2 regions of the Pseudobacillus badius genome follow, and region 1 is predicted to be linked to the other one. Evidence: riboswitches for the same ligand, from Rfam matches in the RefSeq annotation. Region 1 holds a riboswitch; the other holds the start of a gene.
The links. A riboswitch is a leader RNA that binds a small molecule or an ion and turns the genes downstream of it on or off. The one in region 1 is predicted to bind glycine.

Region 1 (6,083 bases):
CTGTCGGTTCAATCATTATGCACTCCTCCACATTTAATGGGAAGTAAATGGTTGGCGGATGGAAGCCGAAGTCAAGCAGGCGCTTAGCAATATCAAGCGTCCGGACGCCGAGCTTCTTTTGGCGCTTGCCGCTCAGCACAAACTCATGCTTGCAATGGCGGTCAAACGGCAGGTCGAAATAAGGAGCCAGCCTGCGCATCATATAGTTGGCATTTAACACGGCATATTCGGTAACTGCTTTTAAGCCGTCCGGTCCCATTGAGCGGATATAGGTATACGCTCGGACGTTAATTCCAAAGTTTCCGTAAAACGGCTTCACACGCCCGATGGATTGCGGACGGTCATACTCAAAATGATATACGCCCTTTTCTTTCACAAGCACCGGCTTTGGCAAGTAAGGAATCAAATCCTTCTTCACACCAACCGGACCAGAACCGGGGCCTCCCCCGCCATGAGGGCCTGTAAAGGTTTTGTGAAGGTTTAAATGCACAACGTCAAACCCCATATCTCCTGGGCGGGCTTTGGACATAACCGCATTTAAATTGGCTCCGTCATAGTATACTTTTCCGCCCACGCCATGAATAATTTCGGCAATCTCTAAAATGTTTTCTTCAAATAAGCCGAGTGTATTTGGATTAGTAAGCATGAGTGCCGCTGTTGTTTCATCAGCTACCCGTCTTAAATCCTCTAAATCAACCAGCCCGTCTTCCCCGGACTTCACGGTTACTGTTTCAAAGCCCGCCACCGTTGCTGAAGCTGGATTTGTGCCATGCGCAGAATCAGGAACAATAACTTTCGTGCGGTTTACATCCCCGTTAGCTTCATGGAAGGCACGGATCATCATCAATCCCGTCCATTCTCCATGGGCGCCGGCTGCCGGCTGAAGCGTCACTTCATCCATGCCGGTGATCTCCTTCAAATGCTCTTGCAAATCATACATCAGTTCCATCGCGCCTTGTACAGTCTCTTCTTGCTGAAGCGGATGAATGTGGGCAAAACCGTCAAAGCGGGCTACGTCTTCATTGATTTTCGGATTGTATTTCATTGTGCAAGAACCCAGCGGATAAAACCCAGAATCTACGCCATGATTTCTTTTGGATAACGCCGTATAATGGCGGATAATATCAAGTTCAGACACTTCCGGCAGTTCCGGCTCCTCCTCTCGCACATACCCATCCGGCAAAAGAGATGATATATCTGCTTCCGGCACATCCAGTTCGGGCAAGCTGTAGCCTACACGGCCCGGCTGCGATAGTTCAAAAATAAGCGCCTGGTCTTTGTTATTCATGGCTATCCCCCAATTCTTTTGCAAAAAGTTCAATTTCTTCTTTCGTGCGCAGTTCTGTAACGGCGACAAGCATACAATTATCAAGACCACTGTAAGAAAGCCCAAGATCATAGCCGCCAATGATGCCTTTTTCAAGCAGCTTGTTATTTACTTCTTTTACCGGCTTGCTTAAGCGGACAACAAATTCATTAAACACCGGTCCGTCAAATACAATGTCCAAGCCGTTTTGCTTGAGTGTTTCCCGGGCGAAGGATGTTTTTTGCAAATTTTGCACAGCCATTTCACGAACGCCTTTTTTTCCTAAAGCCGTCATGGCCACGCTGGCTGCCAGCGCATTGAGCGCTTGGTTAGAACAAATGTTGGAAGTTGCTTTATCCCGGCGAATATGCTGTTCGCGCGCCTGCAATGTCAGTACAAAGCCGCGCTGCCCTTCATCATCGTGCGTCTGGCCAACGAGCCGTCCCGGCACTTTGCGCATCAGTTTTTTCGTTACTGCAAAATAGCCGCAGTGCGGGCCGCCAAATTGGGCTGGAATACCGAATGGCTGAGCATCGCCGACAACGATGTCTGCTCCAAACTTTCCTGGAGGTGTCAACACACCAAGCGCCAGCGGATTGGAAGAAACGACAAACATCGCTTTTTTCCCGTGAGCTGCTTTTTCAACTTCGGCCAGTGATTCAACCGCTCCAAAAAAGTTCGGATATTGAACAATGACCGCTGCTGTATCATCATCGACCAATTCGTTTAATTGGCTGATGTCTGTTACGCCTTCTTTATGCGGAACGACCACGACTTCAATGTTTTGCCCCTTCGCATACATACACAACACGTCACGCGACTCGGGATGAACGGTTTCTGAGACGAGCACTTTTTTTCTTTTTGTCTGCCCCGCGCTTAGCATGGCCGCCTCTGCTAATGCCGTGCCTCCGTCATACATCGAAGAATTGGCGACATCCATGCCTGTCAATTCACAAATCATTGTTTGGAATTCAAAGATAGCCTGCAGCTCTCCTTGGGAGATTTCCGGCTGGTACGGCGTATACGCCGTGTAAAATTCCGAGCGGGAAATAACATGATCCACAATGGATGGGGTGTAATGGTCATACACACCTGCTCCCAAAAAAGAGGCGTATTGCTTAGCATTCATATTTTTCGCGGCCATAGCGCTCAATTCTTTTTTCAGCGCCGGCTCAGCTTTAGCTTCCTTAATATCATATAACCCTTGAAAGCGCACTTTCTCCGGAATGTCCGCGAATAATTCATCGATGCTCTGGACACCTACTGCTGCAAGCATTTCCTTTTTATCCGTCTCTGTCATCGGCAAGTAACGATGCTTCATACTATTCCCTTCCCTCTTCTCTTATTTTGAGCGTTTATAAAATGGCGGCTTTACAGTTTTAGCTGCAAGCTTTTTGCCGCGAATCTCTACGGACAGCTCCTGATCCGGCACAGCCCATTCAGCCTTCACCAAGGCAAGGCCAATGTTTTTCTTTAATGTTGGCGATTGTGTACCTGTTGTAATATGTCCAACTAATTCTTCACCTGAAAAAACAGGATAGCCATGGCGCGGAATGCCACGGTCGATCATCTCCAGGCCAATGAGCTTCCGCTGCGGGCCATGTTCTTTCTGCTCCTTTAGCACTTCCGAGCCGATAAAATCACCTTTGTTCAGCTTCACAGCAAAACCTAAGCCAGATTCAATAGGGGAAATATCTTCCGCCAATTCCTGTCCATATAATGCCAGATTCGCTTCAAAGCGCAACGTATCCCGTGCGCCAAGGCCGCAAGGAAGGAGACCTTCTTCCTTGCCTGCTTCTAAAAGGTCTTTCCATAGCTTAGGAGCCTCTTCACTCCGGCTATAAATTTCAAAACCATCCTCCCCCGTGTAGCCGGTGCGTGACACAAGGGCAGCTACACCATTCACCTGCACATGCTGACGGAATTTGAACGGCTTGATCTCAGCTAAATTCACATCTGCAACCAGCTTTTGCAAAATCTCTTCTGCTGCCGGTCCTTGAATGGCAAGCTGCGCCCAGTCTGTTGATACATTTTCAATATGGACGTTCTCTGTTTGATGCTCCTTTAGCCAAGCAAAGTCTTTATCTGTATTAGCGGCATTGACAACGAGCAAATAATCTTGCTCAGCCAGCATATAAACAAGCAAATCATCCACCGAGCCGCCTCTTTCATTACACATAATCGTATAGATTGCCTGATTGGGCTGCAGCTTTGACAAATCATTTGTCATCACTTTTTGCAGGAAAGACAGCGATTCCTTTCCTTTCACGATGATCTCTCCCATGTGGGAAACATCAAACAAGCCTGCTCTTGTACGAACCGCCTCATGTTCTTCCTTAATGCTCGAAAACTGAACAGGCAGCTCCCAGCCGCCAAAATCAATCGTTTTTGCTCCATGCAGCTGATACAGCTCAAATAGCGGCGTACGCTTTAATTCTCCCATTTTCTTGCCCCTTTCCTTGTCATTCTGATGGTTCAATTTGTTATTTTTCCATAAAAAAAGACAGAGAACAGCTTATACAAGTTGTTCTCTGTCCTTGAACCTGAAAGTTTAACCTGACGACCAGGCTGTCTTCTTTGGTGGTTTCCTCGGGAAACACTCTCCAGAGCCGCGTCCAGCAAGAGTTCTTTTGCCTGAGAGATTCACAAAAATTTGCTTGCTCCTTCGGCGCTGTATATACAGTCTCTCCCCTTACCTTCATTCGCTATATTTAATTGAGAAATGGGCATACTATGAACATATGATTAGCAAAAATCAATAATGTTCGTTTTTTTACAAAATGACACAATATTTTGTTCACTTACATCCTACCATTAAAGTTATGGTTTCGGCAACCTATTTTATAAAGGAGTTTTTCACATGAATGTAGATATTTATTTTGATCACGCCTGGGAAGAAGAATTAGAAAAAAGAATTGAACAGGACGGACCTTGGGGAAATTGGCCGCTTTTTCAATCGACTGTAAATATGGAAACACGAATGATGGTGCCGAATTTCGAAGGATTGTTAGCTCCTGGCTTTTTACCGGAGCTTAATCCTCTGCCGCATCAGCTTGAGGCAGCCAAGAGAGTCGTGGAAGAAATGAATGGAAAAGCAATTTTGGCCGACGAGGTTGGTCTTGGAAAAACAATTGAGGCCGGACTGGTATTAAAAGAATACTTGATCCGGGGCCTTGTCAAAAAAGTTTTAATCTTAACCCCTGCTTCTCTCGTTTCTCAATGGGCGAGTGAACTGGCTACCAAGTTTTATATTCCCGCTGTCGCCCAGAAAAAATTTTATGCTTGGGATCAGCACGACATTGTAATTTCTTCGATCGATACAGCAAAACGCAGCCCGCATAAAGAAAAAATTTACGAACAAGAATATGATTTAGTCATCATCGATGAAGCTCATAAATTAAAAAATCATAAAACTAAAAACTATCAGTTCGTTCGCCATTTAAAAAAGAAATTCTGCCTGCTTTTAACCGCGACTCCGATTCAGAATCGCTTGGATGAAATGTTTCATCTTGTTTCATTGCTAAAACCCGGCCACCTCGGAAACGAAGGACAGTTCACGGAGCGCTTTAAAAAAGGGGACCGCCAAGTGCAAAACCACCATCATTTAATCAAGCTGATGAATAAAGTCATGATTCGCAACCGCCGCCAGGATACCGGAGTGAAGTGGACAGAAAGAAAAGTAGAGTCAGTAAAAGTAGCGTTCACTGAGGAAGAGCGCTCGCTCTATCAGGCTCTCGAATCCTTTGTTCGCAGCCAGCCCGACGAGGTGCGTTCTTCTTTCTCCTTGCTCACGCTGCAGCGGGAAGCGTGCAGCAGCAAAGAAGCTGTTTTTTTCACGCTGAAAAACATGGCCCAAAAACTATATGGCAGCCAGTTGGAGTTTCCTCAGAGCTTTCAAGACGTTTTAACGCATATACAAGCGATCTCGCGCAATTCAAAAGCAGAGAAGGCGCTGGAACTTATTCAAACGATTAACGATAAAGTGATTATCTTCACTGAATACCGGGCTACACAGCTTTACCTGCAATGGTTTCTTAAACAAAACGGCATCTCTTCCGTTCCGTTTCGCGGCGGATTTAAGCGCGGGAAGAAAGATTGGATGAAACAGCTTTTTGAAAAGCATGCCCAAGTGTTAATTGCCACGGAAGCGGGCGGTGAAGGACTCAACTTGCAATTTTGCCATCACGTCATTAACTTTGATCTTCCATGGAACCCTATGCGCCTTGAGCAGCGAATCGGCCGTGTTCACCGATTTGGACAAACAAAAGACGTGCGAATTTATAATTTCAGCATTGCAGACACGATTGAAGATCGGATTTTGCAGCTTCTTTATGAAAAAATCCATTTATTCGAACAGGCTGTCGGCCAGCTGGATGCCATTTTAGAGAGAATGGATATTCCAAATATGCAAGAACACCTTACAGATATTTTCCAGCATTCAAGAACTGAAGGCGAGCTTCGGGTAAAAATGAAGAACCTTGAAGCAGTCATGGAACTAGCGAATGAATGGCAGGAAGAGGAGGATACATCGCATGAAAAACGAAATTCATCTATTTCTTGAAAATTATTTCAAAGCGGCAGAATGCACCTTTTTAGAATCTACAGAAGGCTCTCTTAGCGTTAAGCTGACACCCGAAATTGATAAAGAGCTGATGAACAGGCCCTTTTACTGGCATTATGCAGAAAAAACCGGCATGAAAGGCGAGCCGCTTTCCTTAACGCTTATAACAGATCCGACCAAAGCTCCTGGAGAGATTGAAGGGGAAAGCATTCATTT
Region 2 (6,083 bases), 290 kb from region 1:
AAGCTTCCTTCTGATGAAGGAACAGAGGCCAACGTCAGTCCGGTTTTTAATGAGAAGGGTGAAATGTATTACTTCACTGATTTTACAAGCCCAAAAGAAGGGGTGGATTCCATGCTGGGGTACTCGCTGACCAATGCCAGAACGGGAAAAGCCACTTATTACACAGGGAACCTGGAAGAGTCGTATATGGACTCACAAGGAGCGCTGCAAATTATCGAAAAGAAATTTATTGAGAAGAAATGGAAAGGGCAAATGCCGATTCTGTATAATTTTTATGGGGAAGCCAGCTGGCTAACACCCGTACTGGATAGCAACGGCTTTTTGCAAAATTACTTTATTGTGTCTGCTGCTAATCCGGAAATTTCGGTATCAGGAACAACGCCAAATGAGGCGTTAAGGCAATATAAAACAGCGCTGCAAAGAGGCGGGGGCACAGTTGACGGCAGCTCGAAAGCCGAAGAGAAGAAAGTCAGCGGAAAGGTATTAAGGGTGTACAAAGAGAAATCCGGCGACTTTACGCTTGTTTCCTTCTTATTAGAGAACCGCCAGAGCTATGTTGTTTCTTCTGAAAACGCTCCTGTTGCGATCTACTTGCAGGAAGGCGATCAGGTAAGCGTGACCTATTTAGAGACTGGAGAACAATTCTTGCCTGTTAAAGAGCTGAAGGTTAAAGGGTTATAATAAACCATTGAAACAATAACTAACAGTGTGAAAAAGCCGGGCCGACTCGAAAAGTCATGTTTCATCAGCTTGCGGGTCAGCTCCGGCTTCTTGCTGCGGACTGACTTAATTTATAAGGATCACGGCACGGGAAGGTGAACTATTCACCTTCCTGTTTGTCGATCACTGCCTCTATTTGACGAACCAGATGATTTTCTGGTACAAGCTGGTCGAGAGCGATCTGATCTATTTGGTCCTGTTGGATGGGATGGTGTTTCGAACGCTTCTTCCTCACCTCAATCGTTTTGTACGGCTGTCCTGCTTCTATAGCCTTTCTTGATTGAAATGGAAGGCGCGCAGACTCCAGCGGGATTAGCGGGACAGGGGAGACCCCGCAGGCGCTTTGGCGCTGAGGAGGCTCACCGCCCGCCCCGCGGAAAGCGAAGCGTCCTGGAATGGAGAGCAACAGCCCCATCTACAAGAAAATTAAAAAGCCTGTAGATACAATTCAATTTTCATTGAGTTTGTCTACAGGCTGGAAGATGAACTATTCACCTTCTTTTTTAGTTGTTCCCTGAGCTGGCAGGATGGGCAAAACAGTAGAATACTTGATTTCCCTTAATGATAAATTTGTTTGGATTCTAGATATCCCCAGCTTATTTAACCTTCTGATGAAAACGTCTAATTCCTTTCTATCTCTGATAGCCGCTTTTAAAAGATAGTCATGTTCCCCTGTTAAGCAATGGCATTCCAGTATTTCCGGCATGGATTTTAAGGCATGTTCTAAGTCCTCTAATTGCTTTTCCTGATGCAGATTCGTACTGATTAAGATGTAGCAAAGCAGATCAAAATTCAGCTTTTCTTGATTTAATATTGCAACCTGTGCATCGATAAACCCTTCATTCTCCAGCCGCTTGATTCGCATATGTGTGGCTGGCGGTGAAAGACGAATGCGCCTGGCTATTTCAGCATTGCTTAAACTGGCGTTTCTTTGAAGGATATCTAATAGTTGAAGGTCAATATCATCTAAAGCTTTTTGCTCGTAAAATGGCATGTTATCGGCCCCTTTTGTTTATTCAAAAAAATGCCCTTATTTTTCCCTCGGAATGAACATTATTTTGTAAATATCGTTCATGACCTTACATTGTTTTAAATTATTTGTATCAATAGTTTTTTTATTTTGCAAATGAGTTCAAGGTGTTAACATTATTATAACATTACTTGTATTTAGCATAAAAGTGTTTAACAAAGGAGTTCTATGAGACATGAAAGATAGAAAAGGTTTTTATGTTTTTTTAATGCTTTTAACAAGCTTTCTATGGGGCGGGAATTTTGTAGTAAGCAAATCACTAGTTTCTCATGCTTCACCGTTAACCTTGACGAGCTTAAGATGGTTGATTGCTATTGTTTTGCTTTTACCGATGGTGTGGCGAACAGAAAGAAGAATCCTCCCTCCGCGCAAGGCTATTTTGCCCTTGGTTTTAATGGGAATCACAGGAGTGGTCCTATTTAATATTTTTCAATTTTTAGCACTAGAGCGAACTGCTTCCAATAACGTTGCTTTAATTTCTACATTAATTCCGATTGCGATTGCTGTTTGTTCCTTTATTTTTCTGAAAGAAAGAATGAATGCACTTCAAGTTTCCTCAATGATTCTTTCGCTTTTTGGTGTCCTTCTTGTCCTTTCTAACGGAAATATCAGCCTAATCTTTTCGCTGCAGTTTAATGCGGGGGATTTGTGGATGATAGGGGCGATCAGTGTATGGGGCTTGTATTCTATTCTCAGCAGGTGGGCAATGAAGGAGACCTCATCGCTGATGGCTACTCTGTATTCGGGGGTTTTCGGGCTGCTGATCCTGCTGCCGTTTAATGTGTTTGATTTTGCTATATCCAGCATAGATCAGTCTTTTATTGTGTCTATTCTATATACAGGTGTTGTATCTACCGTAATTTGTATGGTGCTCTGGAATAGTTGCACCCAGAAATTAGGTGCTACAGCAGCGGGTGTTTTCTTAAATTTTAATCCGATATTTACAGTGATTTTATCCTTTTTATTTTTGGGAGAACAACTTTCCGTCATACAAAGTATAGGCGGCTGTCTAGTCGTTGCAGGATGCATTGCTTTCCATCATTTTCAATCGAAAACACCTTTTGTCAGTATAGCCGCAGTGGAGGCAAAATAGCTTTTGGGAATATATTTTTAACGAAACTGCTAGCGGGATGCATCATAATTTGCATTTCTACTCTAGATGCAAATATTTAAACTAGAGAAACGACCATTTAAAAAGGGACAAAAATTGTCCCTTTTTAAATGGATAAATTGGAAGCCTGCTTACTTCTCGCAAGCAATGCCGTCTTTGTCTCTATCAAGCTTCGAATTGGCTTTGTAAAGCTCTGCTGAGACAGTTGGAGCAAATTTAGTTTTGCCGCCTTTATTTTGTACCTTAGCGTCTTTTGCTACGCCGCCTTTATAGGTCTTGTTTAACTCCGTACAGTTTTTATAAGCCTTTGCAGCTGCATCAGCGGACGAAGGGGAGACAGCTGAAACTCCTAACAGTAAAGATGAGGATAGCACAATTGCAGTAATACGTTTCACGATCAATCAGCTCCTTTAAGTGATTTTTTTAGCCTTATAAACAATGAAAAAAGATTTGGGTAAAAATACCGGTGAAATCATATTGGTATATGTAAAAAGTATAGGTATTTTCCTATATTATCTAATATATAAACTCAAAATTCTATATTTATTATTCGACACTTAATGACAATAGACCTAAAATGAACGATTTAAAAAGGCCTATACGATTATTTGGGCAGTTCCTATTTTATTTGCAGGAGATTCAATCAATAGACGGTTTTTTAGTTATTGACAAAACCTTTAACTGCTAGTACTATTAAAATTAAAAATTATTCAAAAATAATTATGGGTATCAAAAAATTTAATATACAGCGAGCTATAATTGCTATGGATCACACTATAGCAGGAGCAGCTTCTGGAGAGACCGCGGAAATTCCGCGGCGCCGAAGGGTTCACAATCTCAGGCAAAAGGACAGAAGAGTATTGGAATATTTATTTGTTGTGCTGACAATAGTTAGTAGGGCAAATATTATTTGTTATACTTATGACCATGAGATTGGATGTCCTCCAATCTCTTTTTTTTATGGGTCTTGATTTATTGCTCATTATTTCACATTCATTGGTTCGCAGACTTCAAGGAGGAGTTACAGGTGGCACAACAAGAATTAAAGAGGGATCTATCCAATCGGCATGTTCAACTCATTGCCATTGGCGGCACGATCGGTACAGGATTATTTTTAGGATCCGGCAAAGCGATACAAATGGCTGGTCCCTCTATCATCTTTGCTTATTTAATTATGGGTATGGCTCTTTTCTTTGTTATGAGGGCACTAGGGGAACTCCTGCTATCGAATGCAGGCTATCAATCCTTAACAGACATTGCCGAGGATTACCTTGGACCATGGGCATCATTTGTAACAGGGTGGACCTACTGGTTTTGTTGGATTATGACCGCTATGGCTGACGTGATTGCCGTTGGTGTATATGTACAATATTGGTTCCATATTCCGCAATGGATTCCTGCCGTGATTTGCTTGCTCATTTTATTAGGGCTTAATCTGTTGACGGTCAAGCTTTTCGGAGAATTGGAGTTTTGGTTTGCTTTAATAAAGGTTATTACTATTCTCGCGTTAATTGCCATTGGAGTCATTTTGCTGATGGCGGGATTTAAGACAGATTCAGGAGCGGTTACGATTCAGAATCTTTGGGAGCATGGAGGGTTGTTTCCAAATGGGATTTCAGGCTTCTTGCTTTCCTTTCAAATGGTCGTATTTGCCTACGTCGGTGTGGAGCTGGTAGGTGTGTCGGCAGCAGAAACATCGAACCCGCAAAAAAACATCCCTTCAGCCATTAATAAAATTCCTTTAAGAATTTTATTTTTCTACGTTGGTGCCTTAATTGTTCTTTTGTGCATCAACCCATGGACAGAACTAAATGCAGCAGAAAGTCCGTTTGTAAAAACATTTAGTTTAATCGGAATTCCGATTGCTGCAGGAATTATTAATTTTGTCGTATTAACTTCAGCCGCTTCCGCTTGTAACAGCGGCATGTTTTCAACTAGCCGGATTTTATATAATTTAAGCAACAGCGATCAGGGGCCAGCCGGTTTTGCAAAGCTGAACAAAAATCACGTACCGCGCAACGCGTTGTTCGTATCGACGCTCGTCATATCAGCGGGGGCTCTCTTGAGTAAACTTATACCGGAACAAGCCTTTGGGATCGTGACGACTATTAGCGCTCTTTGCTTTATTTGGGTGTGGAGCATTATTCTTATTTGCCATTTAAAATATAAGAAAACCCGTCCGCAATTACAGGCAAAGTCAACATTCAAAGCGCCATTCACACCGTTTGTTAATTATGCTGTTCTGACGCTCTTTGCTGCGGTTCTTGTGATTATGCTGGTTTCTGAAGAGACGCGTCCATCCTTATTGCTCACTCCTTTATGGTTTATTCTCTTGTTTATTTTGTACGGAAACAGAAGAAAAAAGGAGAAAAAAGAAGAAGTATAAAGATGGAGCAGCGATGGATGCGCGCCGGAACTCCGCTATGCTAAAAAAAGATGTATGCCGGCTATGTTATTCAGACACAAGGGCAACTTCAAGAAAGCTGTATGTTGGATTTCAAGCAGGTAAATAAGGCTTGTTAAGAAATAAATGGTTTACACTCCCTCGAATAGAGGCAAGCACGCGGCTTTTAAAAATGAATACACTAGTATTGACAAAGCCGGGCTTTTTCGTAAATACAGGGAGGGAGAAGGGCATGCACTATTTTGTAAATAGAGAATCTGCTTATATGATACCAGCTTACACGGTTCCCAATTACTTTTATATCGCGCCAGAACATGCTTATTCGGGCCGGCAAATGGGCAGCTCGCCATTAGTCCTTAATCAAAATAGCCGGCGAAAGGAATGTGTGACGCAAAGAGAAGTTGAATTGATGAGAAATGAGCGTAGCCTTTGGGAGGAGCATGTTGCCTGGACGAGAATGGCCATCATCAGCCTGACGTTTAATCTTCCGGATGTTAACTTTGTGATCGCTCGTCTTTTGAAAAATGCTGGTGACATGGGTGAAATGTTCCGGCCGATTTATGGAGAGCCTGCCGCTAAGACATATGCAGCCTTGATTAAGGAACATCTTCTGGTGGCAGCAGATCTGGTCAAGGCAGCTTTAGCCGGCAACACACAGGCGGCTGAGGCAGCCGAACGAAAATGGTATGCCAATGCAGATCAGATTGCCCTTTTCCTTAATAGTGTGAACAAATTTCTGCCAAAAGAAAAAGTGAGGGAAATGTTCTATCAACATTTAAACTTAACGAAGCAAGAAGCTTTGTATATGATCAATAAAG

Region 2: it holds a riboswitch for glycine, as region 1 does, so the genes downstream of both, B1A98_RS03265 (amino acid permease) here and gcvT (glycine cleavage system aminomethyltransferase GcvT) in region 1, are expected to answer to the same signal.

The regions. Positions count from the first base shown of each region.
Region 1 covers NZ_MWMM01000002.1:347,093-353,175, forward strand. The annotation lists gene gcvPB (aminomethyl-transferring glycine dehydrogenase subunit GcvPB) at 1-1,288, opposite strand, end outside; gene gcvPA (aminomethyl-transferring glycine dehydrogenase subunit GcvPA) at 1,281-2,627, opposite strand; gene gcvT (glycine cleavage system aminomethyltransferase GcvT) at 2,649-3,749, opposite strand; glycine riboswitch at 3,836-3,915, opposite strand; glycine riboswitch at 3,919-4,008, opposite strand; gene B1A98_RS04845 (DEAD/DEAH box helicase) at 4,167-5,867, shown strand; gene B1A98_RS04850 (YqhG family protein) at 5,839-6,083, shown strand, end outside.
Region 2 covers NZ_MWMM01000002.1:55,717-61,799, reverse strand. The annotation lists gene B1A98_RS03285 (MFS transporter) at 1-681, shown strand, start outside; gene B1A98_RS20325 (hypothetical protein) at 821-1,126, opposite strand; gene B1A98_RS03280 (Lrp/AsnC family transcriptional regulator) at 1,208-1,714, opposite strand; gene B1A98_RS03275 (DMT family transporter) at 1,926-2,843, shown strand; gene B1A98_RS03270 (excalibur calcium-binding domain-containing protein) at 2,993-3,256, opposite strand; glycine riboswitch at 3,644-3,724, shown strand; gene B1A98_RS03265 (amino acid permease) at 3,889-5,247, shown strand; gene B1A98_RS03260 (hypothetical protein) at 5,675-6,083, shown strand, end outside.